DNA from 2 places in the Sulfitobacter sp. M22 genome. Region 1 is predicted to be linked to the other one. Evidence: riboswitches for the same ligand, from Rfam matches in the RefSeq annotation. Region 1 holds a riboswitch; the other holds the start of a gene.
What was found. Region 1 has a riboswitch for thiamine pyrophosphate ahead of thiD (bifunctional hydroxymethylpyrimidine kinase/phosphomethylpyrimidine kinase). Riboswitches for the same ligand answer to the same signal wherever they lie in the genome.
Positions count from the first base shown of each region.

Region 2: linked by a shared signal. The riboswitch ahead of thiB (thiamine ABC transporter substrate binding subunit) and the one ahead of thiD (bifunctional hydroxymethylpyrimidine kinase/phosphomethylpyrimidine kinase) in region 1 are both predicted to bind thiamine pyrophosphate.

Region 1 is NZ_WMEC01000001.1:1,057,093-1,071,930, reverse strand. It holds gene GLP52_RS05375 (ABC transporter permease) at 1-423, opposite strand, end outside; gene GLP52_RS05370 (ABC transporter ATP-binding protein) at 420-1,145, opposite strand; gene tenA (thiaminase II) at 1,142-1,825, opposite strand; gene GLP52_RS05360 (ABC transporter substrate-binding protein) at 1,822-2,760, opposite strand; gene GLP52_RS05355 (ThiF family adenylyltransferase) at 2,747-3,751, opposite strand; gene GLP52_RS05350 (thiamine phosphate synthase) at 3,748-4,344, opposite strand; gene GLP52_RS05345 (thiazole synthase) at 4,341-5,114, opposite strand; gene thiS (sulfur carrier protein ThiS) at 5,116-5,313, opposite strand; gene GLP52_RS05335 (FAD-dependent oxidoreductase) at 5,297-6,292, opposite strand; gene thiD (bifunctional hydroxymethylpyrimidine kinase/phosphomethylpyrimidine kinase) at 6,289-7,095, opposite strand; TPP riboswitch at 7,163-7,263, opposite strand; gene GLP52_RS05325 (TAXI family TRAP transporter solute-binding subunit) at 7,790-8,980, shown strand; gene GLP52_RS05320 (TRAP transporter permease) at 9,070-11,007, shown strand; gene arsJ (organoarsenical effux MFS transporter ArsJ) at 11,044-12,297, opposite strand; gene GLP52_RS05310 (ArsJ-associated glyceraldehyde-3-phosphate dehydrogenase) at 12,294-13,292, opposite strand; gene GLP52_RS05305 (arsenate reductase/protein-tyrosine-phosphatase family protein) at 13,299-14,141, opposite strand; gene GLP52_RS05300 (thioesterase family protein) at 14,337-14,838, shown strand, end outside.
Region 2 is NZ_WMEC01000001.1:2,319,129-2,333,966, reverse strand. It holds gene GLP52_RS11525 (hydantoinase/oxoprolinase family protein) at 1-1,348, shown strand, start outside; gene msrA (peptide-methionine (S)-S-oxide reductase MsrA) at 1,400-1,909, opposite strand; gene msrB (peptide-methionine (R)-S-oxide reductase MsrB) at 1,906-2,355, opposite strand; gene GLP52_RS11510 (DMT family transporter) at 2,476-3,345, opposite strand; gene GLP52_RS11505 (HU family DNA-binding protein) at 3,490-3,780, opposite strand; gene GLP52_RS11500 (AMP nucleosidase) at 3,910-5,373, opposite strand; gene ade (adenine deaminase) at 5,370-7,172, opposite strand; gene GLP52_RS11490 (glycosyltransferase family 4 protein) at 7,294-8,556, shown strand; gene GLP52_RS11485 (SDR family oxidoreductase) at 8,569-9,423, shown strand; gene GLP52_RS11480 (exopolysaccharide biosynthesis protein) at 9,438-10,022, shown strand; gene GLP52_RS11475 (thiamine ABC transporter ATP-binding protein) at 10,023-10,715, opposite strand; gene GLP52_RS11470 (thiamine/thiamine pyrophosphate ABC transporter permease ThiP) at 10,702-12,258, opposite strand; gene thiB (thiamine ABC transporter substrate binding subunit) at 12,234-13,211, opposite strand; TPP riboswitch at 13,246-13,345, opposite strand; gene aroC (chorismate synthase) at 13,438-14,538, shown strand; gene GLP52_RS11455 (DMT family transporter) at 14,640-14,838, shown strand, end outside.

The DNA.
Region 1 (14,838 bases):
GGGCACGCGGGTCAACCCGTCGTGAAAGGCCGAAGTTACCGGAAAATAGATGATCAGCACCGCCATCACGATCTTTGACCCCATCCCGTAACCAAACCACAGCGTCAGCAGCGGCGCGAGCGCAAAGACAGGCACGGCTTGGGTAAAGACCAACAGCGGCAGCAAAAGACGCTCGGAGGTTTTGGACTGCGACAACTGGATCGCGGTCGCGGCCCCCAGGCCCGTACCGATGAGCAGACCCAGCAGCACCTCGACCGTGGTCACACAGGCATTTTCCAAAAGGCTCACGCGGGCATAATACGCCGCTTGCGCCACGCGCCATGGCGAGGGCAGGATGTAATGCGGTGCATCGGTCAGCAGTACGATGCCTTGCCACAGCGCCAGCCCCAGCAGGATCGCAAGCGGTATGTCACTGCGCCTCATGCGGGAACACCGCGTAGATGGGATAACAGCGCGCTTTGACAGGCCCATGTTTCGGGCGCGGTGATGGCGCGTGGTACGGGTGTCGCGGGCACGGGCCAGCTTTGTGCGCCCTCGGCGGACAGGATCAGGATGTGATCTGCCAGCCGCGCGGCCTCTGCCGGATCATGGGTCACCAACAACACTGTGCGTCCGCTCAACAATTCCGCAGCGAGCTCTTGCATAGCGGCGCGGGTGCCGGCGTCCAGCGCCGAAAAGGGTTCGTCCAGAAAGACGACGGGACGGTCTTCGAGCAAGGTCCGCGCAAGTGCTGCGCGTTGTCGCATGCCGCCCGACAGCGCCAACGGCTTCTTTTGCGCATGGTCCGCCAGCCCGACGCGCGCAAGCATGTCAGTTGCGCGGTCCCTGTCGGGGGGGACGCCGCGCAACCGGTCGCCGATCATGATGTTGTCGATCACGCTCAGCCACGGCAACAGCAGATCGGACTGCGCCATATAGCTGATCCGCCCGTCCAGCGGCTGCCCGTCGGACGGGGAGATCGTGCCCGCAAACACCCCGCCGGTTTCCAGCCCGAGCATGAGCCGAAGCACAGTGGATTTGCCGACGCCCGATGGCCCCAACAAACAGGTCCATGAGCCTGCGGGCAACGTAATGTCGGCATCGAACAACGGGCGGCTGTCGATCTGGTGTTGCCCGACAAGGTGCAATGCGGGCGGGGGGGTCATGGCAGGTCCAGCCCCATCTGCCAGAACCCGATCTCTAGCCGCGTGGCGGTCGCAAAGCGTTTTTGCAGCGTATCGCGACGGGGTGCGTGTTCAAGATCGCCGATCCGCCGCGCAACTGATTGATCGACCATCGCGCCGACTGTCTGGCACATTTTCTGATACCCGAGGTCGGCATAGGTATCGATCCACTCGGCATAGGGGGTGTCAGCGCTGCGCGTCTGTGCCAACCGTTGCCCGATCTCGGCATAACCCATGACGCAAGGTAGCAGTGCCGCCATGAGGTCGAGGAAATCGCCCTGCATCCCCGCATCGAGCACATAGCGCGTATAGGCGAGGTTCGCGGGGGCTTCGGTTGCGTTGAACAGCGCGGCTTCGCTGATGCCAGCCTCGCCACAGGTGCGAATGTGCAATGCCATCTCGTGATTGACCAGCGCATCGACCGTGGTGGCGCAGGTCTTCATCTCTTCCAGCGTCTCGGACTTGACCACGGCCATGGACCAGGCGCGGGCGAAATGCACAAGGAAAACATAGTCCTGGATCAAATAGTTCAAAAAACAGCGGCGTGGCAGACTCCCGTCGCGCAGCCCTTCAACGAAAGGATGATGGGTGTAGCCCTGCCAGTCCTCTGCTGCCGCTCCGCGCCAAAGCGCGAAGCTGTGGCCATAGTCCGGCGCGGTCATGGGACGGTCACATCGATGGCGATGGTCGACACGGGCGAGATCGTGGGGGTCAGCCCCGCATCGTGCAAGAACGTCTCGAATGTGGCGTAGCGACCGGCATCCATTGCTGTCGGCCGCAGGGCAAAACGCGGCAGCGTGTCCTTCCATGCGCGAGCGTTAAGTTCATCTTGTAGGTCGACCGAGGTCGCGGCGAAGATTTCCCAGCTCTCTTCAGGGTGGTTCACGATATATTGCGTCGCTTTCTCTGTGGCTGCCAGAAACCGTGCGATCATGTCTTTGTCCATCGTGTCGCGGTTGGCGACGTAGATCAGCTCGTCATAAGGTGGCAGGCCCTCTTCCTCGACATAAAAGCAGGTACCGTCGACACCTTCGATATCCATCTGGTTCAGCTCGAAATTACGGAACGCACCGATGACGGCGTCGACCTGACCGGACATCAGAGACGGCGACAGCGACCAGTTCACGTTGACGAGTTCCACATCATCCAGCGACAGCCCGTGATGGGTCAGGATCGCGCCGAGCACTGCTTCTTCAACACCGCCAACAGAGAATCCGACTTTTTTGCCCGCCAAATCCGCTGGGGACGCAATGGGTCCGTCCGTCAACGCCAGCAGGCAGTTCAGCGGTGTGGCGACCAGCGTGCCGACCCGTTGTAGCGGCAAGCCTTCGTGGATTTGCAGGTGCAGTTGCGGCTGATAGGAAATCGCTAGGTCCGCCTTGCCCGCAGCGGCCAGTTTGGGCGGGTCGGACGGATCGGCGGGGGCGATGACCTCTACCTTCAGGTCTTTTTCGGCGAAATACCCTTTTTCCTGTGCGACGATGATCGGCCCGTGGTCCGGGTTCACGAACCAGTCCAGCAGCAGCGTCATCTCGTCCTGCGCCAGCGCCGGACCAGAGGTCAGTGCGAGTGCCGCAACAATATTACATATTTTCATCGGTTTGTCCTTTCAACGGGGATGGTTCGCCCATGGCGAGCAGGGAAACGGGGCCGTTCCAATAGGTGGCCAGATGGGTCGCCGCCTGCCACGCGCGCAGGCCAGAGCGGCAAGCGATCACCGCGCGGGTCTGGTGCGAGGGGCGGGGGGTATCTCGGGTAAAATCGGGCAGGGTGATGCGCAGCGCAGTCGGGGTTGCGGCTGTTGGGGCTTCGCCTTGGCCGCGCAGGTCCACGACCCAATCGTTCGCGCGGATTTGCGACGGTGCCAGAAAGCCAAAGCCGTGATCGGGTTCTGGCGCGGTGTCGAAGCGAAAGCCGCCAAAGCGGTAGGAGGCGAGGTCAAAGCTGACCAACTGTCCCAGCGGCGACGGCGACAATCCCAGAATACACGCTAGGGCCATTTGCGCCTGCGCCGCACCGACCATGGCAACGACCGGCCCCATGACCCCTGCCGTGTCGCAGCTGGCGGCGCGGTCGGGCAGGTCGGGGAATACCGCCCGCAGCGACGGCGCACCGCCACAGAACCCGCCGACATAGCCCCCGAACCCCAACGCCGAGGCGCTGATCAGGGGCAGACCCGCCTCAAGGCAGTGATCCGAGAGCACATAGCTGGTCGCGAAACTGTCGGCGCAATCCAACACCAACGTGGCATCTTGGGTGAGGGTCGCGACATTGTCCGGCGCAAGGGGAACAGCATGGCACACAACCGTACAGTTGCTGTTGCGTGCGGTCATGGCGCGGGCGGCGACGGTAACTTTGGCGGTGCCGATATCGGCCTCGGTGAACAGTGTCTGTCGGTGCAGGTTCGACAGCGACACATGATCCCCATCGATCAAGGTGATATGCCCCACACCGGCACCCGCAAGTAGCGGCAGCACCGGCGCGGCCAGACCGCCCGCGCCAACCACGACCACACGCGCAGCCGCCAGCGCCTGTTGGCCTGTCGTGCCCACTTCGGGCAGGATCGTCTGCCGGTCGTAACGGGTCATCGTGTGGCCCCCAACCAATCAGCGATGCGGTCCTCGGGGCTGGGGTGCAGGGTGATGTCGGTCACCGCCGCGACGCAATCGGCACCGGCGTCAAAGGCTCCGGCGGCGCGGGCAACGGACATGCCGCCGATTGCCACCAGCGGGGTCTGCCCGACCAGTTCACGCCAGTCGCGCAGACGGTCAAGCCCCTGTTCGTGCCACTTCATCTTTTTCAGGATCGTCGGATAGATCGGACCCAAAGCGATATACGCGGGGCGCAGGTCGAGGGCACGGGCCAGCTCTGCCTTGTCGTGGGTGCTGACCCCAAGCCGCGCACCCGCGTCGCGGATGGCAGACAGGTCTGCGGTATCCAGATCCTCCTGACCAAGGTGGATGAAATCGCAACCTTCCTCTAGCGCGATCTGCCAGTGATCGTTGATGACCAGAGTGCAGTCATGGGCCGCGCAGATCGCTTTGGCCTGCCGGATTTCACGGCGTAGCATGGGGGCGGGTGTGTCTTTTATCCGAAGCTGCACCAGCTTGATCCCCAGCGGCACCAGTCGGTCCAGCCATGCCGCACTGTCGAAAATTGGATAGAAACGGTCGAGGCTCATTCCAGAAACGCCTTTCCAATCAACGGAGTCGAGGGCGCGGCCATATCGCGGGGCGGCATCGGGTCGGCGTCGGCGGCAAGCTGTCCGGCGCGGATCGCGGTGGCAAAAGCTTCGGCCATGGCGGCGGGATCACCTGCCTTGGCAACAGCGGTGTTCAGCAGCACCGCGTCAAACCCCAGTTCCATCGCCTGTGCCGCGTGCGAAGGTAGGCCGATGCCGGCGTCGATCACCAGCGGCACGTCGGGGAAATGCGCGCGCATGGCACGCAGCCCAAAGACATTGTTCAGCCCCATGCCCGACCCGATGGGCGCGCCCCAGGGCATCAGCACTTCGCACCCCCCCCGCAAAAGTTTGTCCGCGACCACAAGGTCTTCGGTGGTATAGGGAAAGACCTGAAACCCGTCCTCGGTCAAAATGCGCGCGGCCTCGACCAAACCAAATACATCCGGTTGCAGCGTGTCTTCTTCGCCGATGACTTCAAGCTTGATCCACCGGGTACCAAAGACCTCGCGCGCCATATGGGCGGTGGTGACGGCTTCCTTGACGCTGTGGCAGCCGGCGGTGTTGGGCAGCACGTGCACGTTAAGCGCGCGGATCAGTTCCCAGAAATCCTGACCGGCGCGATCTCGCCCGCTTTCGCGGCGCAGGGATACCGTTGCCACCGCCGCACCGCTGCGGGCAAAGGCGTCGGACAGCACTTTGGGCGACGGGTATTGCGCGGTGCCCAGCATCAGACCATTGGCAAGCGTTTCGCCGTAGAAACTGCGCATCTCAACCTCCCTGCATGGGGGCGAGCACTTCGATGCTGTCGCCTGAGTTAAGGGGATGCGTCGCGCGCAGCGTGGCTGGGACAAAGCTGCCGTTCACGGCTGTGGCGACCTTGGCCCCGCCAAATCCTTCGGCCTCAAGCAAGGCGGCAAGAGTGGTCGCGTCGCTGTGGAGCGGGGCACCGTTAAGCTGTAGTTTCATGGAACATCTCCGGTGTTTTAGCGTCAAGGATCAAGTCGGCCACCATCGTTGCCAGCGCGGGGGCCAGCAGAAAACCGTGGCGATAAAGGCCATTGGCGCGGATCATATTGCCCTGCCGTTCGATGCGCGGCAGGTTGTCGGGAAAGGCGGGGCGGCTGTCGACGCCGATCTCGAGGATCTCGGCCTCGCCAAAAGCGGGCGACAGCGCGTAGGCCGCGCTCAGCAGTTCCAGCACTGACCGGACGCTGGCGTGGGCACTCGCGCGGCCTTCGACCATCGTGGCCCCAAGCATGTAAACACCGTCCCCCCGCGGCACGAGGTAAATCGGCACACGCGGGTGCAGCACGCGAATAGGGCGGTTGATGGAGACGTCAGGGCAGGACAGCAGCACCATTTCCCCCTTCACCCCGCGCAACGCGGGCATATCGACGCGGGCATGGTAGCCTCGGCAGTCGATCACCAACCGGTCTTTTGCGAACGCATTCGGGTCGGCCTCGCGCTGTTCAAAGGTGGCCCCGTCGGCGACAAGTCCGCGCCACAGCTCTGCCAGCGCGGTGCGGGGGGACAGGTGGGCTTCGTCCTCGAAAAACAGGCCCTTGGCAAAGCGATCACCCAGATCGGGCTCGAGCGCATTGATCTCTGTGGCGGTCAGAGTTTTATGGCTGTCCGTGCGTCGCGCAAAGCGCGTCAGATCGCTTGTGTCCCGCGCTGGCGAGACGACAAGCGAGCCGCAGCGCTGCAGGGACGTCGTATGCTGCGCCCACCAATCCGCCGCTTTTTGACCCAGCCGCACCACGGGTTCTTCGGCGCTTTCACCTTCGCAATAGGGGGCGAGCATACCCCCCGCCCACCACGAACACCCCTGCGGGCCGGGCTGGCGGGCACGGTCGATCAGATGCACGCGGGCGCCGCGATCCAGCAAGACGCGGGCGGTGCACAGCCCTGCCACGCCGGTGCCGATGATGGTGATGCGGGTCACGGCCAGATCGCGTGAAAATGGTGCACGGGACCGTGGCCGGTACCGATCGAAAGACGGTCGGCGGCGCGGATCGCCTGGTGGAGATAGCTATGGGCAGTTTGCACCGCGCTGGCCAAGGGTGCGCCATGCGCGAGCTCGGCGGCGATGGCAGCGGCGTAGCTGCATCCCGTCCCATGGGTGTTGCGCGTGTTGATGCGCGGTGCCGTCAACCAGGTAACACCCTTCGCGGTGACAAGCGCGTCGCTACAGATGTCACCCGCGCCATGTCCGCCTTTCACCAGCACCGCTTTGGGGCCCATATCAAGCAGACATCGCGCTTGCGCTACCATCTGGTCGGCGGTGGTGGCTTCGGACTGGTTCAGCAGGCGAGCGGCTTCGGGCAGGTTGGGGGTCAGCAGATCGGCGCGTGGCAGAATATGCGTAATCAGCGCTGCGACGGCTTGGTCCTGCAACAGCGCATCACCGGATTTGGCGATCATCACCGGATCTACCACGACGGCACCTTTGAAACCGGTTAGCGCCTGTGCCACCGCTTGAATGATCTGCGGCGAAAAAAGCATCCCCAGTTTAATCGACTGCACATCCAGATCCGAGAGCACGGCGTCGATCTGGGCCGATACAATCTGGGCAGGGATTTCATGAACGGCGCTGACGGTGCGGGTGTTTTGCGCGGTGACGGCGGTGATCACGCTGGCGGCATAGACGCCATTGGCCGACATCGCCTTGATATCCGCCTGAATGCCGGCGCCGCCGCCGCTGTCTGAACCGGCGATGGTTAGGGAAATGGGGGTCTTCTTGGTCACGTCTTCGCCTCTCGATGGCGGACAAACAGACGCAAGAATGAGCTTTGTAAAACCGACCTGAAGCCGTCGCACAAAGATACCCGTTCCCTACGCCGGTATTGCCCGGATCAGGTTCGACGGGTCGGTGCTTGCACCTCTCAGCCCAAATGGGCACCCCGACGGATAGATGTTAATGCTGCCGCCCAAATGAGGGGCGAACAGCGTCGTTACCTTAGGCGTAGCCAAGTTCACCAAACGGTGCAAGATATAAAATATTCAATCGATAGTGGCGTTTATTTTAGCAAAATTTGGCCTGTTGCGGCAGTTCGCCTGACGCTTGTCAGTCGAATTTACACCCCGTAACCCAAAGCAACGCAACGTAACGAAGGGCATATCCGACGCCGTTAACCCTTTGGCATCAGCAAGCTAAGGCCGATTGCCAAAAACCCCTGCCTCGTTGCGGTATCAAGTTCTGTTCTGCGGTATTGGCATCGAAATATCTTACCCCTAGGCTGGTTAATAGATTGAGTCGGACAACCTCGGGAGGAGGGGGGTCGGCACTCGGGAGGACGCGTTTATTAGCCCGTTCAGCGGGTCATACCGAACGCGTTACGTTGAGCATTGGGAGGTGCCGCTTGACAACTGCATATTCTGCGGCAGCCGTGATGCGGCAATCCCGAACAATCCAAAGATGAAAAACAGGGAGAGAAACCACATGAAAAATATGACACGTTTTGCCAAGGCCGCCGTCGGGTCTATCGCCGTAACTATGGCGCTGTCCGGTGCCGCGATGGCACAAGACTATGAATGGCCGCGCCTGCTGGTGATCGCCACGCCGGGCACGTCGACGGGCAGCTTTGCCTCAACCAACGGCTGGGGCCCCACACTGCAAAAAGAAACCGGAACGACCGTTCGGATTGTGCCCGAAGACAGTGAACCGATGCGCTACAAGCGTCTGACCGATCGCGAGGATGTCGCAATTGCCTCTGTCTCGGCGTCGGAAATGGCGTTGCAGGCGGAAGGGGTCGGCGGCTATGCCTCGGCCAAACCAATGCCGCAGCGCATCATGTGGCACCATAACGACACGCCATGGGGCTTTGTCGTGGCCGGGGATTCCGAGCTGCAAACCCTCGAAGACATTGGCAAAGGCGGCGTGCGCGTTACATCCGGCGTTTTCTCGCCCGCGATTGTGGCCGCGATCACCCAAGCCTTGCCCGCGTTTATCGGGATGACGCCAGAGGAAGCGCAAGAAAAGATCGAGTTCGTTCCTGCCTCTAGCTACGGCGAGAACTGCCGCTCGGTCGTCGAAGGTAAATCTGACGTTGCCTATTGTTCGCCGATCTCCTCGGTCTTGTCCGAAATGGAAGGCGCACCGGGCAGCATTCGTTGGTTGCCGATGGACCCTGCCAACAAAGAGGGCTGGGACGCCTACCTGAGCCACCGCCCCATGACCATCCCGTCGAAGATATCCATGGGCGTGAGCACCGCCAAAGGCGTTGATTCCATGACATCGAACTTTGTCTACGCCGTGCCGGTCACGGCAGACGAGGACTTCGTTTACAACATGGCGAAATGGATCGATGAATCCCACGACAACTACAAAGGATCGCATGCGTTGGCGACCCGTATGTCGATCGAGCATTTCCGCAACTTCCTGGATGCCAACCCGATCCCTGTGCACGAGGGCACGGTGAAATATCTGCGTGAAATCGGCCAGTGGACCGAAGAAGACGATGCTTGGAACAATGCCGCCATCGAAAAGATGGACGCTTGGATCGCCGCGCGTAACGCCGGCATGAAAGAAGCGATGGAGCAGGGCATCGAGATGAACTTCGAGAACCAGGAATACCTCGACATTCTGGCCAAGCACACCGACGGGCTCGAGCCCTTCCGCTCGCGTCTGTAACGCCACCGGACCGACCAAAGGACGGAGCGGTTCCACTGCTCCGTCCTCTTAAAGATATCGCATAAGCGGCTTTAATTGCAGGATTTTCCATGTCAGCTCATCATCAACAACCAGCGGCTGAAGCGGCTGTCGATCCCGCGTCAGAGACGACGCGCCTAGGGGGATTGTTTTCATTCACCAGCATTGCTTTTGTGGTGCTGTGTACCTTTGGCCTCGGGTTGGGGCTGGCCTATGTGTTTGGCGTGCCCATTGGCGGGCGGCGCCTGATTGAAGGGCAGTATTACTGGGTCTTTATCGGCACTTTCCTTGCCGCCGCCTATATTGCGCTGCCTGCAAAGCAATCGCACACAAGCGTCCCGATCTATGACATCGTGGCCGCCGCCGTGGGCTTTGGCATCTGCATGTGGTTCTCCATGTACGCATGGGAGATCGTGCAGGCGGGCTGGACCAACTTTTACGCCGGTGTGGTGTTGTGGCTGCTGATGCTCGAGATCGCGCGGCGGTCGGGAGGCGTGCCGTTCCTGTTGGTCGTCCTGGTGCTGGGGCTGTATCCTCTGGTGGCCGATTACTTCCCCGGTTTGTTGATGGGCATCCCCTATACGTTTGAACGGATGATCGAGGCGCATGTCTTCCGCACCGAAGGGTTGATGGGCATCACGACCAAGATCGTGGCCGAGATCGTGCTGGGCTTTCTGGTCTTTGCCGGCGTGTTGATTGCGACAGGAGCGGGACAGTTCTTTATTGATCTCGCCAATGCGGGCTTTGGCAAATACCGCGGTGGTCCTGCAAAAGTGTCCATCGTCGCCAGCGCCTTTTTCGGGTCGCTGTCGGGGTCGATCTTTTCCAACATCGCGGGCACGGGGTCGATCACTATTCCGACCATGAAAAAGGTCGGCTATCCGCCCCATTACGCCGGCGCGATCGAGGCCTGCGCCTCTACCGGCGGTGTGGTGATGCCGCCGGTGATGGGGGCGATTGCCTTTGTCATGGCGATCACCATCGGAGTGGATTACGCGACCGTGATGGTGGCCGCGATCCTGCCGTCGGCGCTGTTTTACTTTGGTCTGATCCTGCAAGTCGACGCCTATGCCGCGCGCAAAGGGCTGGTGGGGATGAAACCCGAACACCTGCCTTCTGCCCGCGAGGTGATGAAGCGCGGCTGGCCGTTCCTGCTGGTCATGATCTTTCTGGTCTGGGGTCTGCTGTATATGCGGTGGGAATACTATGCCCCGTGGTACGCTAGTGCGCTGATGATCGCGCTCAGCTTCCTGCAACGCGAGACCATGATGACGCCTGCGCGCATCTTTGAAACCCTGCGGCAAGTCGGCACGCTGGTCACGCAAACGGCGGCGATCATTCTGCCGATTGCCTTTGTTGTCAGCGCGTTGACGATCACGGGCGTCACGGGGTCGATGACATCGGGTCTGGTCGCCTTAGGCGGAGATAACGTCTATCTCGTCATCGCGCTTGGGGTTTTGGCCTGCTTTATCATGGGGATGGCGGGGCTTGCGATTGTGGCCTACATCTTCCTCGCCGTGACGCTGGCACCCGCGATCATCGAAATCGGCGGGTTGAACACGGTCGCGGTGCACTTCTTCATCGTCTACTACGCGATGCTGTCGGTGATCACGCCTCCGGTGGGCGCTGCGGCGTTTCTGGCGGCAACGATTGCGGGGGCCAAGCCGATGCTGACCTCCTTCACCGCGATGCGGTTGGGGGTGGTGATCTACTTTGTGCCGCTGTTCTTCCTGTTCCAGCCTGCGCTGGTGCTGCAGGGCGATCTGACGCCGCTGATCTACGTGCTGCCGTCGATCATCATCGGTATCACGCTGCTGTCCGGCGGGCTTGAGGGCTATCTGCTAGGCGTCGGTATGGTGCGGCCCTGGCTGCGTCTGCCCCTGGGGATCGCGGGCTTTGCCTTCAGCTTCCCCGGGCTGATGACGACCCTGATTGCCGGTGTCGCATCAGCGCTGATCGTCGCGGTGATCTGGCGTGACAACCGCAACGGCGTGGTTGCAGTACCTTGAAACAGGGCGCGCGGGGGTGACCTCGCGCGCCGTCCCTTATGAGGTTTGGGTCGGGCGCAGCTGTGCCGTCCCAAAGGCGCTCAGCGCCAACATAACCGCTGCAGTTGCCAGACAAAGCGCCAGCCCGCCAATCTGGTAGGTGAACCCCGACAGCAGCGTGCCCACCAAACGTCCGGCCGCATTGGCCATATAGTAGAACCCCACATCCATCGTGACCCGCTTTGCATCCGTAAAGCTGAGGATCAGATAGGAGTGCAGGGCTGAATTCACCGCAAAGATCGCCCCGAAGATCAGTAAGCCGGTGACAATCGTGAGCGTCAGCGTGGCGGAAGGTGCAGGCGTGATCCAGACCAGCGCGGCAAGCAGGGCAGGCACGACCACAAGCGCGAGGTTCCAGTGACGGGCTTGGGTGAGTGTCTCACCCTCGGTTCGGCTTGCGGCCTGCAGAATCCTCGGGGCCCAGCCTTGCACGGCACCATAAAGAATCGTCCACACCGCCATAAAGCTGCCGATCATAAAGAAGGCGTCGCGCTTGCTTTCGACGCTGCCATCAGACAGCACCGCGTAGAAATAGATCGGGATGCCCACGACAAACCACACGTCGCGCGCCCCGAACAGAAACAGCCGCGCGGCGCTGAGCCAGTTGATATTGCGGTTCTTCGACAGCACTTCGGTGAACTTGGCGTCCTTGCGCCCCACGGGCAGGCCCGCGGGCATACCGATGATCACGCCGATCAGGATCACGAACAGGATCGCGGCCATCACCAGCGTCGACGGCACAAACCCGAGCAAGGCCAGCATCCCCGCACCCAGCAGAAAGCCCGCGCCCTTGACCGCGTTCTTCGATCCGGTCAGCAGAGCGACCCAGCGAAACAACCCGCCCCCCGTGGTGGGGGCCAACAGCTTGACCGCGGATTTAGAGCTCATCTTGGCCAGATCCTTGGCCACACCCGACAGCCCCTGCACCAGCATCACAAACACGACGGAGGCAGTCACGCTCCATGCCGGATCAAGCTGCGTCAGCGCCAGCAGGGCGATAACCTGCAACGACAGCCCCGCATAAAGTGTCGAGGTCAGTCCAAAGCGCGCCGCGATCCAGCCCGCCGACAGGTTGGTCACGACACCTGCGATCTCGTACAACACAAACAGATAGGCCAGCTGCACCGGAGAGAACCCCAGCGTGTGAAAATGCAGAAGCACCAGCATCCGCAGTGCCCCGTCGGTCAGCATAAACGCCCAATAAGCGGCTGTGACGGCAATATAGGCGGTAAATCCAGCAGGTCGTGTCACAGCTTGCCGCCCACCATCAGCGCCACATCCACCAGACGGTGAGCATAGCCCATTTCGTTGTCGTACCACGCATAGACTTTGACCTGCGTGCCATTCACCACCATCGTCGATGGCGCATCAATAATCCCGCTGCGGGTGTCATTGGTGTAATCCGACGACACGAGCGGGCGTTCCTCATAGCCCAGAATGCCCTTCAACGGCCCCTCGGCGGCGGTTTTGAACAGGGCGTTGACCTCTTCCACGGTGGTCTCACGCTCCAGCTCGAATACGCAATCGGTGATCGACGCGTTCAGCAGCGGCACCCGCACGGCGTGGCCGTTCAGCTTGCCGGTCAGTTCAGGGTAGATCAGCGTGATCGCCGTGGCTGATCCCGTGGTGGTGGGGATCAGGTTGGTCAGCGCTGATCGCGCCCGGCGCATGTCCTTGGCGGGACGGTCCACGATGGTTTGTGTGTTGGTCACATCATGGATCGTGGTGATTGACCCGTGTTTGATCCCGATGCCTTCCAGCAGGACTTTGACAACGGGGGCAAGGCAGTTGGTGGTGCAGCTCGCCGCAGTGACGATGGTGTGGTCTGTGGGGTCATAGGTATCGTCGTTGACGCCATAAACGATATTCGCCGTTGGGCCGTCTTTAACCGGCGCTGAGACAACGACCTTTTTTACGCCCGCTTTGAAATAGGGGGCGAGCTTGGCCTCGGTCTTGAACGCGCCGGTGCAATCGATCACCACGTCCACGCCGTCCAGCGGCAGGTCCTTGATCGACTTGGTGCTGGTCACTGGAATACGCGTGCCATCAATGGTGATGGCGTTATCCTCTGCGCTGAAGGTCGCGGGCCAGCGCCCGTGGACGGAATCAAACTCCAACAGATGGGCGTGCATCTCGGGGTCGCCAACCGCGTCGTTGATAAAGGCGATCTTGGCCCCCTGTTCCAGCAAGGGCCGCAGGGCGAGTTTTCCGATGCGGCCAAGGCCGTTCAAAGCATAGGTTGTCATGGTGGTTTATCCTGTGGTCACTGGGTCGGCCCCGATGGCATCGACCCGTTTTTGCAAGGCAGCGCGGTCCAGCGCTTCGAAAGGCAGGGCGGTAAAGGCCAGCAGCCGGTTGTGCAGCGCGCCATATGTCTGTTGGAAGGCCAGCCGGCGTTCGGCCTCTGTCCCTTCGGCTTTGACTGGATCGGGCATACCCCAATGGCCTGACACAGGCTGGCCGGGCCAGGTGGGGCATTCCTCGTTCGCGGCATGGTCACAGACGGTAAAGACGAAATCCATCTGCGGCGCATCGTCGGTCTGGAATTCGGAAATATGTTTGGACCGCAGCGCGTCGATACAGTGGCCCTTGGCGTGCAGCATCTCGACGGCAAGGGGGTTAAGCTCGGACCGGGGCAGGGTGCCCGCGGAATAGGCGGTAAACCGGTCGCCGGCCATGCCACGCAGGATCGTCTCTGCAAAGATGGAGCGGGCGGAATTTCCGGTACATACGAAAAGCACGTTGAATTTTGTCTGGGTCATCATCTGCGTCCTGTTAATGAGGTCAGAGAACGGGGGCGGGCAGAGATCAGCGCGCCCCCGACAACAATCCACGAACAACCCCGATACGACCTCGCCCGCCGCATCAAGGTTGACAGTGTACAGCAGCCGCGTCCCGTCGCGCCGCTGCGTAATCAGACCGACCTGCGTCAGCGCCGACAGATATACCGACGCCGTGCTGGATTTCAGCGCCAGCACCTGCGCGATTTCCCCCGCAGGCAAGGCATCGGGATAGCGCCGCATCAGTAAGCGAAACACGGCCAGCCGCTGCGGGTGGCTAAGGGTGGCGAGTCGATCTGTGAGTAGTGTTTCCATATTTCATGAATATGTGAAATACAGATCAGGCGTCAACACCTCTATTCGATCCCGCCAAAGGTTTTTTGCCGCGGGGGTGCGTTCTTGGTGACGTGGCGTTTCGGGGGCAAGGTGCCTTGCGCGCCCTTGGCTTTGCGGGCATCGATTGGAGAACAGCGCGCCCGCGCGCGGTGACAGATGTATAAAGGACCCGACATGACAGATGTGACCCTGGCCGAGGTATTGGCCACAGCAGAGCAAGACGGCACCGCGCCGCGCTATCAGGTGCCAGAGAATTGGGCGCAGGGGCGTACGGCTTTTGGCGGGTTTACCGGTGCGTTGCTGGTCAATGCTGCCCGTCGGGACCGTCCTGAATTGCCCGCGCTCCGGTCTGCCCTGATCAACTTTACTGCGCCCGTGTCACAGGCCCCCACGATCCACTCAGAGGTGCTGCGCGAAGGGCGTAATATCACCACCATCGCCACCCGCGCCGAGATCGACGGCAAGGTCGCCGCGACGGGCACGTTTTCTTTCGGGCATGCGCAGGAAAGTCAGTTGAACGTGGGCCATACCGCCCCCGCAGCCCCCCAAGGGCCCGACGACACGCCATCCTATTTCCCGCCTGCGCTAAAGCGCCCGCCGGTGCGGTTCTTTGTCAACTTCGAGGTCAAGCTGATCGAGGGCAGTCTGCCATTTTCAGGGTCCGATCGCGGCTATG
Region 2 (14,838 bases), 1.3 Mb from region 1:
CCCGTTGATGGTTGTGCGCGGCGATGGGGCGCTGATCTCTGCGGCACAAGCGCGTGCGCGACCGATTGAAACGATCCTCAGCGGGCCTGCGGCCTCGATTGTCGGCGCGCGGTGGATGACCGGCGCGGCACATGCGTTGGTCAGTGATATTGGCGGCACCACCACGGATGTAGCCCTGTTACGCGATGGCCGGCCCGCGATCGACCCCGCAGGGGCTCGCGTCGGCAGCTACCGCACGATGGTAGAGGCCGTTGCCATGCGTACCACCGGTCTGGGGGGCGACAGCGAGGTGCATTTCCTGACCGAAGGCTTGCAGGGCGGCGTGACGCTGGGGCCCAAGCGTATCTTGCCCATTGCGCTCATCGCGGCGGAGGCACCCGAGGTCGTCCATACCGCGCTTGATGCGCAGCTGCGCAGCACCACCCCCGGCGAATATGACGGGCGCTTTGTGAGTGCCGTGGCAGGTCAACCGCGCGAAGGCATCTCGGCGCGTGAACAAACGCTGCTGGACCGTATCGGTGACGGGCTGCACCCGATGGCGGATATCGTGCGCGCGCGGATCGAAACCGGTGCTCTTCAACGGCTGGTCGAACGCGGGCTGGTCCAGCTTGCTGGCGTCACCCCTTCGGATGCGAGCCATGCGCTGGGCCGCGTGGATGCGTGGGACGCAAAGGCCGCACAAAAGGCGCTGCGGCTGTTCGGGCGGCGGCGTACAGGGGCGGGGCAGATGTTGGCACCTGATCCTGCCGTTATGGCGCAGATGATCGTGGACCAATTGACCGAACAGACCAGCCTGGCGTTGCTAGAGGCGGCGCTTGCCGAAGAAGACCCTGCCTTTGATGCAGAACCCGAAACGCTGGCACGCCATGAGCTGTTGCAGCGCGGGTTGCGCGGTCACGCGGGGCTTGTGCGGATCGAGGCGGCGTTGAACGTGCCGGTAATCGGGCTGGGGGCCTCTGCCGCGGCCTATTATCCGGCGGTGGGGGAACGGCTGGGTACGCGAATGATCCTGCCCGAACACGCCGCAGTGGCCAATGCCATCGGTGCGGTGGTGGGGCGGGTGACCATGCGCGAAAGCGGCACGGTGACATCGCCCGCAGAGGGGCGGTTCAGGGTGTATCTGGCCGACGGGCCACTGGATTTCACCGATCAGACTGACGCGCTGGGCACGCTTGAGGCAACCTTGCGCGACAAGGCAGAGGCGGCGGCGCGGGCGGCGGGGGTGGTCGATGTGCAGATCGACGTGCAACGCGACATCCGCCACGCAGAGGTCGAAAGCCGCAAGGTCTTTATCGAAGCGCTGCTGACGGTCGAGGCGACAGGCAGGCCAAGGGTCGCATCGGCCTGACGCTGCACAAAAGAAAACGGCGCAAACCCGAGGGGCTGCGCCGTTTTGCGTTTATTCTGCTGCCGCGTGTTTGGGCAGGACCCAATCGGGGCGCGGGAAGTGGCAGGTATAACCGTTTGGAATACGCTCCAGATAATCTTGATGCTCGGGCTCTGCTTCCCAGAAATCGCTGACGGGTTCTACCTCTGTCACGACTTTGCCTGGCCAGATGCCCGATGCCTCTACATCGGCAATCGTGTCCAGCGCCGTGGCTTTCTGGTCTTCGTCGACATAGTAGATCGCCGAACGATAGCTCAGCCCGCGGTCATTGCCCTGACGGTTCAGCGTTGTCGGGTCGTGGATCTGGAAAAACAGCTCCAGCAGATCACGATAGCTGATCACGTCGTCGTTAAACATCACCTCGATCGCCTCGGCATGGGTGCCGTGGTCGCGGTAGGTGGCATTGGGTACATCGCCGCCCGAATAGCCCACGCGGGTCGATAGAACCCCCTCGCGTTTGCGGATCAGGTCCTGCATGCCCCAAAAGCATCCTCCGGCCAGTACTGCGCGTTGTTCGCTCATGCTACATCCTCCACTTGGTTGATATAATCGCCATAGCCTGCGTCTTGCATGTCGTCACGATGAATAAAGCGCAACGAGGCGGAATTGATGCAGTAGCGCAGCCCGCCACGATCCGCGGGACCGTCGGGGAAGACGTGGCCCAGATGGCTGTCCCCATGGGCGCTGCGCACTTCGGTGCGCACTATTCCAAGGGACGCGTCGCGCAATTCGGCGACATGGGCCGGTTCGATGGGTTTGGTAAAGCTCGGCCAGCCGCAGCCGGATTCGTATTTGTCCGAGGACGCGAACAGCGGCTCGCCAGAGACGATGTCTACGTAGATGCCTGGCTCTTTGTTATCGAGCAGTTTGCCCGTGCCGGGACGTTCGGTGCCGTCCTGCTGGGTGACACGGAATTCTTCGGGGGACAGAGCGTTAATGGCGGCGTCGGTCTTTTCATAGGTCGGCATGCGAGGCTCCTTTGCGGTTTGATACATTAAATGGGGCCTGCGCGGGTTTTTCAAAGGGGTAATGCAGCGGCGCACCGATCTGTGACCGCCCGCCTGTCGCCCAACCCCTTGGCTTGCAGGTCAGGCGCGGCGCTGCCGCGAGACCTGAACTGCAAGAATACCCAAGGCAATCACGGCGACGCCGATGATATCCTGAACCCCCAGCGGTTCGCCCAGCAACAGCCAAGCAATCGCCACCCCGAAAAACGGGTTGAGGAAATGGAAGGTCGCGGCGCGGGTGGCTCCGATACGGTTGACCAGCCAGAACCAGACCACCGTCGCCAGCAGCCCCGGCACCAGACAGGTATAAAGGAACGCCAGCGCCAGCGGCCAGCTTGGGCTGATGTGCGGCGTCTCGAACAGCAAGGTCGCAATCGACAGCGCCACGCAGCCGACAAGCATCTGCAAGCCCACCACCATCAGGAAGTTCCCGCCAGAGGTCGCACCGCGCACCAGCAGGGTCGCCGCAGATAGCGCGACCACACCGACGCCGCATAGCAGCAGCCCCGTCAGATCGACGCCACCGCTGATCCGTGCCCCCATAATGATGGCCACCCCGATCACACCGGCGATCAGCCCTGCAATGCCCAACGGCTTGAGCTTTTCCCCCAGAAACAGCCATGTTGCCAGACCGACGAGAAGCGGCATGGTCGAGGCGATGATCGCCGCCAGTGACGCCTGTACGGTCTGCATCGCGACAAAGTTCATCCCCAGATAGACCGCGTTTTGCAGCACGCCGAAAATGATCGTTGCCCGCCATTGCGCGCGCGTCAGCCGCCACGTCTGCCCAAGCGCCAGCGCGACCCCCACGCCGATCAGGCCAGAGATCAGATACCGCGCCGACAAAGCCATCAAGGGGGACGCATCCGCGACGATAATCCGCGCCGACGTAAAGGCAGAGGACCACATTACGGCGAAGGCCAGCCCCATGAGAATTGCACGTATATCCATGAGGGGGCCTTTCAGGTTTTCCAGTGGGCGGAGACTTCCGTAGTTGCCCGACAGGAGCAAGCGCATTCGGCGCAACACAGACCTGCGCCAAACGCAAAGGGCCGCCCGTGGGCGACCCTTTGTCAGAACAGACTGTAATCAGTCTTATTCGTTAACGCTGTCTTTCAGCGCTTTCGCGATGGTCATCTTAACAACCTTGTCCGCGTCTTTCTTGAACTGTTCGCCGGTGGCAGGGTTACGCACCATACGCTCGGGACGTTCGCGGCAGTAGATTTTGCCAATGCCGGGAAGGGTCACAGCGCCACCGCCGGAAACCTCTTTCGTGATCAACGCGCAAACCGCGTCCAGTGCCGCGCTTGCTGTTTTCTTGTCTTCGCCCATTTCCTCAGCCAAAGCCGCGACGAGCTGGGTTTTTGTCATTGGTTTAGTTGCCATCTTGTTTTTCTCCTTCGTCCGCCCGGATTAGGGCCTCACGCGCAGAATGTAACGGTATGTTGTGGTTGAACACAACGAATAGGTCGCAAGAAACCGCGAAAACATGCTATTTTCAGCCGATTTCGGCCTTTAGAGAAAGGCAGTTTCGTCAAACGAGCGCAATTTTCGGCTGTGCAACCGCTCTAGCGGCATATCGCGCAGCTGTTCCATAGCGCGAATACCGATCATCAAGTGCCGTGCGACCTGCGTTTTATAGAAATCTGACGCCATACCGGGCAGTTTCAATTCACCATGCAACGGTTTGTCCGAGACGCATAGAAGCGTGCCGTAGGGCACCCGGAACCGGTAGCCGTTGGCCGCAATCGTGGCGCTTTCCATATCCAGCGCCACGGCGCGCGACTGGCTGAGCCGCTGCACCGGACCGGATTGATCGCGCAGTTCCCAGTTGCGGTTGTCGATGGTGGCGACAGTGCCCGTGCGCATGATCCGCTTCAACTCGTAGCCTTCAAGCTGGGTGACCTGTTCAACGGCGTCCTCCAGCGCGATCTGGATCTCGGCCAGCGCGGGGATCGGAACCCAGACCGGCAGATCGTCGTCCAGCACGTGGTCCTCGCGCAGATAGCCATGCGCCAGCACGAAATCCCCAAGCGCCTGTGTGTTCCGCAAACCGGCACAGTGGCCGACCATCAGCCACGCATGGGGTCGCAGTACGGCGATGTGGTCGGTCGCGGTTTTCGCGTTGGACGGGCCGACGCCGATGTTAACCAGCGTGATCCCGGACCCGTTCGCGCGCTTCAGGTGGTAGGTCGGCATCTGTGGAGTCTTGACCGACGCAGGCAGCGGCGCGTCGCCGTCCGAAATCTCGACATTACCGGTAGAGACGAAGGACGTGTAGCCGCTATCGGGGTCACGCAGCATGGCGCGGGCGTATTCCTCGAACTCAGTGACGTAGAACTGGTAGTTGGTGAACAGCACGTGGCTTTGAAAATGTTCGGGATCGGTCGCGGTGTAATGCGTCAGCCGTGCCAGCGAATAATCGACGCGCTGCGCAGTGAAGGGGGCCAGCGGGCGCACGTTGTCCAGCGGCAGATAGGTGCCGTTGACGATGTCGTCATTGGTTGTGCTCAGGTCCGGCACGTCAAACACATCGCGCAGGGTGAAATCCGCGGCACCTTCCTGCGGGATCGTCACGCTGTCGTCATTGCTAACCGCGAAATGCACGGGGATCGGCGTGTCGGATACCGCGATGGTCACGGGCTGGCCGTGGTTTTCGATCAGCAGCCCGATTTGCTGCGTTAGGTAATGTTTGAACAATTCTGGCCGCGTGATCGTGGCCGAGAAGGTGCCGGGGGACGACACATGGCCGAACGACAGCCGCGAATCCACCTGTGCATAGCTGGAGGTGGTAAACCGGATCTCGGGGTAGAAGGCCCTGATCCGCGTTTCCGGCGCGGCGCTGTCCATCGCCTTCTGGAAATGCGCGCTCAGGAAACCTGTCGCTTGGCCGTATAGCTCGATCAGCCGGGCAACGGCGGCAGCAGCATCGGTGAATTGTTCGGCGGGGCGGGCGTCTGGGGTCAGGATTTTGGTCATGAAACAGGCTCTAACAAAGGAATAAATTCAAAACTGCGCACATCGACCAAGCCGAGGTCAGAGATGCGCAATTCGGGAATGACAACAAGTGCCAGAAGGGAATGCTGCATATAGGCGTTGTTCAAAGTGCACCCACAATCGCGCATCGCCTGCATCATCGCTTCGGTCTTGGCGGCGACATCGGATGCGGGGTTGTCGGACATCAGGCCGGCGATTGGCAGTTCGACCATGGCCAGCTCTGCCCCGTCCTTGAAGATGGTGATCCCGCCGCCGACTTCACGCAGACGGTTCGCGGCCATCGCCATATGGTAGGTGTCGGTGCCCACCACGATCATGTGGTGACTGTCATGCGCCACGGTGGATGCCATCGCCATCGGCCCTTGATAGCCAAAGCCCGACACAAGTGCGTTGACGACGGTGCCGGTGCCGCGGTGCCGTTCGACTAGCGCGATCTGGCAGACCTCGCCCGTGGATTGCACGCGCCCTTCGGTCACCGGCAGCTCGAACTTTAGCGCACGGGTCGGGGCTTGGTTTTCGACGACGCCGATCACATTGGCAGTCACGGCATTGGCCCCCGCAGGCGCGGTGATCTGGAAATCATCGGCGCCAAGGTCTTTGCCCATGTTGACGGTTTGCCGGGCATGGGGCGGCCAGTCGTAGTGCGGGCAGTCTACCAGACACGCGCCATCCTCGGCCACGATCTGACCGCGTGCGATCACCGTCTCGATGGGGAGCGTTTTGAGGTCAGAGGTTAGGATCACATCCGCTCGCCGTCCGGGTGTCAGCGACCCGATCTCGCGTTCCAGCCCAAAATGGGTCGCGGTGTTGATCGTCGCCATTTGCAGCGCGACCAAAGGGTCGCAGCCGCAGTCGATGGCATGGCGCACCACGCGGTTCATATGACCGTCATTCACCAAGGTGCCGGAATGGCAGTCGTCGGTGCACAGGATCATATTGCGCGAATCCAGCCCTTTTTCGGTGATCGCGGTAATCTGTGTTTCAACGTCGTACCAAGCAGACCCCAGCCGGATCATCGACCGCATCCCTTGCCGCATCCGCGCAATGGCGTCCGCCTCGCAGGTGCCCTCGTGATCATCCGCAGGGCCGCCCGCGACGTAGGCAGCAAAGGCGGGCCCCAGATCGGGGGAGGCATAGTGCCCGCCCACGGTCTTGCCCGCGCGTTGCGTTGCGGCGATCTCGGCCAGCATCTTGGGGTCGCCGGCGGTCACACCGGGGAAGTTCATCATCTCGCCCAGACCAATGATACCGGGCCAGTGCATCGCCTCGGCGACATCCTCTGCCGTGATTTCAAAGCCGGTGGTTTCCAGACCGGGGGCAGAGGGTGCACAGGATGGCATTTGCGTGAAGATATTCACCGGCTGCATCAAGGCTTCGTCATGCATCATGCGGACGCCTTCCAGCCCCAGCACATTGGCGATCTCGTGCGGGTCGGTGAACATTGACGTGGTGCCATGGGGGATTACGGCGCGGGCAAATTCCGCAGGTGTCAACATGCCGCTTTCGATGTGCATATGCCCGTCGCACAGCCCCGGGATCATATAGCGGCCCTTGGCCTCGATCACCTTGGTCGCATCGCCTTTGCAATGGCTGGCGTCCGGCCCGACAAAGGCAATGCGCCCCGCCTTGATCGCAATATCATGGTCCGGCAGGGTTTCGCGCGTGTGCACATTGACCCAGATACCGCCGGTGATAATTGTATCCGCAGCGCTGCGTCCTGCCGCAACAGCGACCAATTGATCGGCCACACCGGGCCATGAGGGGAATGTATGTTCTTTCATACCTGACGTTGACACGAAGATCGCCCGAGGTTCAAGCCAGAGCCGTCCAGCGCCGTGGCGTTTGCACTGTCCGTGCCGACTGGGCTAACTGTCTGCAACCGACAGGACATAAGGCGACCCCATGAAGATCATGTTTGTGCACCAGAATATGCCCGGCCAATACCGCGAGCTGGTGCAATGGCTGGCCGATCAACGCACACACCAGATCTATTTCCTGACCCAACGCAAAAATCCGCCCCGTTTTGAGGGCGTCGAGACGCGGGTCTACAAGGCGCATCACAAACCGGCAGAGAACGCCTATGGGCTGTCGAAGAACTGGGAGGAATCGACCGGCAACGGCTTGGGTGCCGCCCGCGCGGCCAAACAGATTGAGACCCGCGAAGGGTTCAAGCCCGATATCGTGGTGGGGCATGTGGGCTGGGGGGAGCTGACGTTTTTCAAGCAGATCTGGCCCGATGTCCCGATCATCGGCTTCTTCGAGTATTACTACAGCGATACCGGCGGCCCTGTGGGGTTCGACCCCGAAGACCCCGTGACCGAGAATACCCCCTTTCTATTGCACGCGCGCAATGCCGTGCCGCTGGCCAATATCGAAACCGTCGATGTCGGGCTCAGCCCGACCTACTGGCAGCGCGACCGTTTTCCGCAAAGCTTTCACCGCAAGCTCTATGTCTGCCACGACGGGATACGCACAGACCAGCTGCGCCCCGATCCGGCGGTGACGCTCAAGCTGGGGCGGATGGATCGCGCCCTGACCAAGGATGACGAGGTGCTGACCTTTGTGTCGCGCAACCTTGAACGCACGCGGGGTTTTCATGTGTTCATGCGCGCATTGCCACGCATCCTGAAGCAACGCCCCAATGCGCGGGTGTTGGTAGTGGGGGGCAACGACACCTCTTATGGCGGCAAAAGCAAACACCCCGGCGGCCTGCGCGCCGAGATGGAGGCGGAGGTGGGCAAGCACGTCGATTGGTCGCGGGTGCATTTTCTGGGCAAGCTGTCCTACGAGGATTACCAGAAGGTTATACAGATCAGCCGCTGCCATCTTTATCTGACTATGCCATTTGTGCTGTCGTGGTCCTTGCTCGAGGCGATGGCGATGGGGGCTACGATCGTCGGCTCTAACGTGGCCCCCGTGCGCGAGGCGATTACCCACGGCGAAACCGGCCTGCTGTGCGATTTCTTCGATCCCGATGCGCTGGGCGATCAGGTGGCGGAAGTGCTGGGCAATCCGGCTGCCTATGCGCATCTGGGGCCGGCGGCGCGGGCGCATGTGGTCAAAACCTATGACTTCCTGACCAAATGCCTGCCGGAACATATCGCGCAGATGAATGCGTTGGTCCCCGAGGGGCAGCGGATCGCCTTGCCCCGGACCACCACATAGAAAGGACGCCTCATGGAGAAAACGCTGCTGTCGATCGGGCATGGTTTTAGCGCGCGCGCCCTTGCCGCACGGCTGGTGCCGCAGGGCTGGCGCATCGTCGGCACCACGCGCAGCCCCGACAAGGCAGATGCCATCGCGGACACGGGCGTTGAACCCGTCGTATGGCCGGGTGCCGATCTGGGGGCGTTGATCGCGCAGTTTCCTAATGTGCTCGTCTCGGCCGGACCGGACAGCGCGGGCGATCCGGTATTGAATGCGGTCGAGGATGCGGTCACCCGCGCCGCGCCCGATCTGCGGTGGGTAGGCTATCTGTCGACAACAGGCGTTTACGGCGACCACGACGGCGATTGGGTGGACGAGGACACGCCGCTTACGCCATCGACCAAGCGCGGGCGCGCCCGTGTCACGGCAGAGGCAAGATGGCAGGCGATCCCCGATCTGCCGCTGCATATCTTTCGCCTCGCAGGCATCTATGGCCCCGGACGCGGCCCCTTTGCCAAGGTGCGGGCCGGAACGGCGCGGCGGATCATCAAGCAGGGGCAGGTCTTCTCTCGCATCCATGTCGAGGATATTGCCCAAGCGCTTGAGCTGTCCTTGCAGCGGCCCGACCCGGGCGCGGTCTATAATCTGTGCGACGATGACCCCGCGCCACCGCAAGACGTGATCGCCCACGCGGCAGAGCTGCTTGGCCTTCCCGTGCCCCCCGCGATCCCCTTTGATCAGGCCGATATGACCCCCATGGCCCGCAGCTTTTACGCGGAAAGCAAGAAGGTTCGGAACGACCGTATTAAGCAGGCGTTAGGCTGGGCACCGCAGTTCCCCACCTATCGGGCTGGGCTGACGGCATTGCTTGCACGAGACAGCTGACCTTTGGGGGGTATATGCACAATATCGAGGAGCGTAGCCTCACCCATCTGTTGGACGGGATGGAGCAAGCGGCCAGCCGCGAGATGGTCACGATCAACGATGTGCTGAACGAATTCGGAGAGCGGTCCCTGCTCCCCTTCATTCTGGTGGCCGCGCTGCTGTTAGTGTCGCCGCTGTCCGGTGTCTTTGGTGTGTCCAGTTTCATGGCGATGGTCGTCATCGTGCTGTCGGCGCAGGCGGTCTATGGACGCAAACGTCTGTGGTTGCCGCAATTCCTGCTGCGCCGCGAGGTCAAATCAACACGGTTGCTGTTTTGCGTGCGGTGGCTGCGCAAGCCCGCGGCGTTCTTTGATCGCCACTCGGGTAAGAGGCTCCAGTTTCTGACGACAGGCCCGATGCGTCTGCTGACGTTGGTGACCTGCGTGATCCTGCCCGTGGGCTGGCCCTTGCTTGAATTCGTGCCCTTCGCGTCGTCTTTCGGGGGCGGAACGGTGGCGCTGTTTGCTTTTGGTCTGTTCACCCGTGACGGGCTTTATGTGTTGCTGGGGTATCTGACGATCTTGCTGACATCGCTGACCTTTTACGCCGTCATTTTCTGATCATCCCAGATAGGCACGCAACGCGTCGGGCGGATTGTCCATCAACGCTGCGGCAGGCTGAGGTGCCTGCGCGGTGCCACCTTCGACAAAAATCACCTGATCCGCGATACGGCGCACGTCTTCGGGGGCGTGGGTCACCATGATCAGCGCTGCGCCGGTTTCTGCGGCGAGCTCTGCCACCAGATCAAGCATATCGTTACGCAGGGCAGGACCAAGTGCGGCAAAGGGTTCGTCGAGCAGTACAAGCGGGCGGGCTTGTACCAGTACCCGTGCGAGGGCCACACGGCTTTGCTGCCCGCCGGAAAGCTCGGCAGGTTTGCGGGCAGCCATCCCCTGCAGCCCGACGCGATCGAGCGCCTCGTGTACACGGGTTTGTTCCGCAGTGCTGAGCCGCAGGTCGGGGCGCAGCCCCAGCCCCACATTTTGCATCACGCTGAGATGGGGAAAGAGGTTGTTGTCCTGAAAAAGCATCGTCATCGGCCGCGCACCGGGGGCCGCTTGGGTGATGTCTGTGCCCTGCCACAGCAGCCTGCCAGTACTGAGCGGAATGAACCCGCAAAGCGCCCCCAGCAGGGTGGATTTCCCCGCACCCGAGGGGCCGATCACCGCATAGGTCTGCGCGGGCGCAAGGGTCAGGTCGGCGTGCAGGGTAAAGCTGCCTTGGGTGATCTGTGCGGTCTCAAGCGTCAGCATGCCAGCGCCCTCCCTTGTCGAATATCCAGAAAATCCCCAGCGACAGCGCCAGCAGGATCAGGGCCGCACCCGCCGCGGCCTCCATCCGGTAGGCCCCCATCAAGCGATACATTTGCAGTGGCAGGGTGGCACTGTCGGGGTCGGCGAACAAGGCGATGACCCCCAGATCTCCCATCGACAGGGCACCGGTCAGCCCCGCGGCAAATCCGATCTGCGGGCGCAAGCGTGGCAGGATCAGCCAGCGCCAAAGCGGCCAGCCGCGCAGCCCCAACATTTGCGCCTGCCTGCCGTAAACCTGAACCGTGTCGCGCAGGCGGGGCACCAGAATACGCAGGGCAAAGGGCAGGGCCATCAGCGCATTGACCAGTGCTGTGACGGGCAGGGCCAGCGTAAAAGGGCTGGCGATGGGGTTGATCAGAATGAACCAGCCGGTGCCGATCATCAGCGGAGAGGCAGCCAAACCCAAGAGGCCCACCGCCTCTACCCCGCCGCGGGCGCGGGTCGCGATCCATCCGGCAAGGGGGAGGGCCAAGGCCAGCAAGACCACCACGCTGATTAACGCCACGGTGACAGAGGTGCCCGCCGCCTGCCACACGCTGGCGGGCATTTGCGGCAGGCCGATCACCCCGCGCAGCAGGACCGAGGTCAGGGGCAACAGAAGAAACCCCGCCGCCAGCGTGATGAACAGCGCATCGATCCCCCGTTGCAACCCGCCGCGCGCGTCCCAGCGGTGCAGGGGTCGGTCCTGCCCGCCGCCCAGACTGATCGCGGGGATGATCCAAAGCGCCAGCGCGCCGGTGCTGCCGGCAAGGCCAAGCTGCACCAGCGACAGCAGTGCAGCACGGTTTAGGTCAAAGTCGAAACGGAACGCCTGATAGATCGCAAGCTCGATTGTCGTGGCGCGGGGGCCGCCGCCGAGGGTCAGCGCTACGGCAAAGCTGGTCAGGCAGATCACAAAGATCAACGCCGCTGTGCCGGGCAGGATCTGGCGGAGCAGGGGCAGTTCAATGCTGCGGAACACGGCGCGCGGGGTCATGCCAAGCTGCGCTGCCAGCCGGAAACGTTCAGCGGGCACGGTTTGCCACGCCTGCAACAGCAGTCGCGTTGCCAGTGGCAGGTTAAAAAAGACATGTGCCAGCACGACTCCATGCAGCCCGTAGATAGAGATGCCGGGCAGTCCGACCAGCGTCAGACCCGCATTCAGCCAGCCCGCGCGGCCAAACACCGCAAGCACCCCCAGCACGGCGACAATCACCGGCAGGATAAAAGGTGCCCCAAGCAGCGTCACCAGCAGCCCGCGCCCGACAAAGCGCCGCCGCGCCAGCGCACGGGCGACAGGGATTGCCAGCACGGTAGACAGCAGAGCGGAAAGCACGGCCTGTAGCACGGTAAACCGGATCGCGGCCCAATCGGCCGGGCCAAGCCCGCTGCCGAACTCCGCCCGCCAAAGTACCGCCACCACCGCAGCAAGGATCAGCGCCGCAACCAGAATGGCGGCGCTGATGCCGGTTTTCGTGCTTATTGCGACAGCGCGGAGAGCCATTCGGCCAATGCTTCCTCGCGCAGGGCGGGCACGTCACCGTTCGGGATCAGCAGCGCCTTGTCTGGTTCGATCAACTGTTTAAAGCCTTCGGGCAGCCCGCCTTGGGGCGTAACGGCGGGGTACATCCAATTGGTCGTGGGCAGCACCGATTGCGCCGCGTCCGATACCATGAACTGCATGAATTGATCGGCCAGCCCGGGCTGGTCGGTGCCCGCCAGTTTGCCGACCACTTCGATCTGCATGTAATGGCCTTCGTCAAAGGCGGCGGCGGCTTTGGTCGCGTCCTCTTCGGCGATCAGGTGATAGGCGGGGGACGTGGTATAGCTCAGCACCATGTCGGCCTCGCCCTCAAGGAACAAGCCGTAGGCTTCGGACCAGCCTTTGGTCACGGTCACGACGTTATCCGCCAAACCTTCCCAGATCGCGGGGGCCTCGTCGCCGTAAGCCTCCTTGACCCACATCAGCAGGCCCAGACCGGGGGTAGAGGACCGGGGGTCCTGAATCACGATCTTGAGGTCACTGTCGGCTAGCGCGCGAAAGTTCGCAGGCGGTGTCAGATCGGCGTTATGGACAAAGGCAAAATAGCCCCAGTCGTAGGGGGCAAAGCTGTCGTCCTCCCATGTGACGGGCAGGTCGTAATCCGCATCAACTGTGGCCGTCGCGAACAACCCTGTTTCCTTGGCCGCCGCGATCAGGCTGGTATCAAGCCCCAGCACCAGATCGGCGTCAGACCGTGCGCCTTCCAGCTTGAGCCGCGCCAACAGCGCCGCGCCATCGCCCATGCCTACGAATTTCAGATCGCAGGCACACTCTGCTTCAAAGGCCGCTTCGATTACAGGGCCGGGGCCCCATTCGGCGACAAAGCTATCGTAGGTATAGACCACCAGTTCGGGCGTGTCGGCCCATGCCTGCGTGGCGAAAAGCGTGGTGGCAGCAAGTGTAAGATACTTCATGGCATCCTCCAAAATGCGGCGTCAGAAAGCGTTGGAGGTGTATCCAGACCTTCCCTCCGCCGGTGTTAACCGGTTCAGGTTCAACGGGTCCGTGCGCGCACATCTCAGCCTGTCAGGCCCCCCGAGGTGTCTTATCGGTAGAACGCCTGTGGCCCGCGCGCAAGGTGAAACCCCTTGAGGCATGGTCCTGCCCCCGTTAAGGATCACCGCCAAAGGAGCACATCCCATGTCGATCAACAGCTTTGGCCATCTTTTCCGCGTGACCACCTGGGGCGAAAGCCACGGGCCTGCTTTGGGGGCCACGGTGGACGGCTGCCCCCCCGGTGTGACGATCACCGAAGAGATGATCCAGCAGTGGATGGACAAGCGCAAACCCGGCCAGAACAAATACACCACGCAGCGCCGCGAAGCGGACGAGGTGCGGATCCTGTCAGGCGTGTTCGAAGGCGTCACCACCGGCACACCGATCCAGCTGATGATCGAGAACACCGACCAGCGGTCGAAAGACTACGGCGACATCAAGGACAAGTTCCGCCCCGGTCACGCAGACATCACCTATTTCCAGAAATACGGAATCCGCGATTATCGCGGCGGCGGGCGGTCGTCGGCACGTGAAACCGCGTCGCGTGTGGCGGCGGGAGGATTGGCACGTGAAGCGATCAAGGCAATCGCGCCGAATGTGCAGATTACCGGCTATATGGTGCAGATGGGCCCGCATAAAATCGACCGAGATGCGTTTGATTGGGACCAAATCGAACAGAACCCGTTCTGGGTGCCCGACGCCAAGGCAGCTGACGACTGGGCCGCGTATCTGGACGGTTTGCGCAAATCCGGATCCTCTGTCGGTGCGATCATCGAGATCACGGCACGCGGCGTGCCCGCGGGCCTTGGTGCGCCGGTCTATGGTAAGCTCGACACCGATCTAGCCGCTGCGATGATGAGCATCAATGCCGTCAAAGGTGTCGAGATTGGCGAAGGGATGTCCGCCGCCATGCTGACCGGAGAGTTGAACGCAGACGAGATCAGCATGGGCCCCAACGGCCCTGTCTATTCGTCGAACCATGCGGGCGGTATTCTGGGCGGCATCAGCACCGGCCAAGACATCGTGCTGCGTTTCGCGGTCAAACCGACGTCGAGTATCCTGACCACGCGCAAGACGATCACCAAATCCGGCGAAGACACAGAGATCATCACCAAGGGTCGCCACGATCCGTGCGTTGGTATCCGCGCCGTGCCCGTGGGCGAGGCGATGATGGCCTGTGTGCTGCTGGATCACATGCTGCTGCACCGTGGTCAGGTCGGCGAAAATCAGGGCGTCATCGGCTAAGCTGCGCAGGGCGCTCGTATTTTTCGCACATGGGCGGGAATAGCACGCGCAGGTTGACGCGGGATCTTGCAACTTGAAACGCACAGGCGCAAGCATGCGCCATGCAAAGCACCACGACAGAGCACCGCCCCGGCCGGGCCATCGCCCTTAAACTGGGGGCGGTCTTTCTGTTCTCGGTCATGGCGGCCCTCATCAAGATCGCGACGGCCACCGTGCCCGCCGCCCAAGCCGTGTTCTACCGGTCGTTCTTTGCCTTCCCGATGATCATCCTGTGGCTGTGGCAAAGCGGCGATCTGCGCG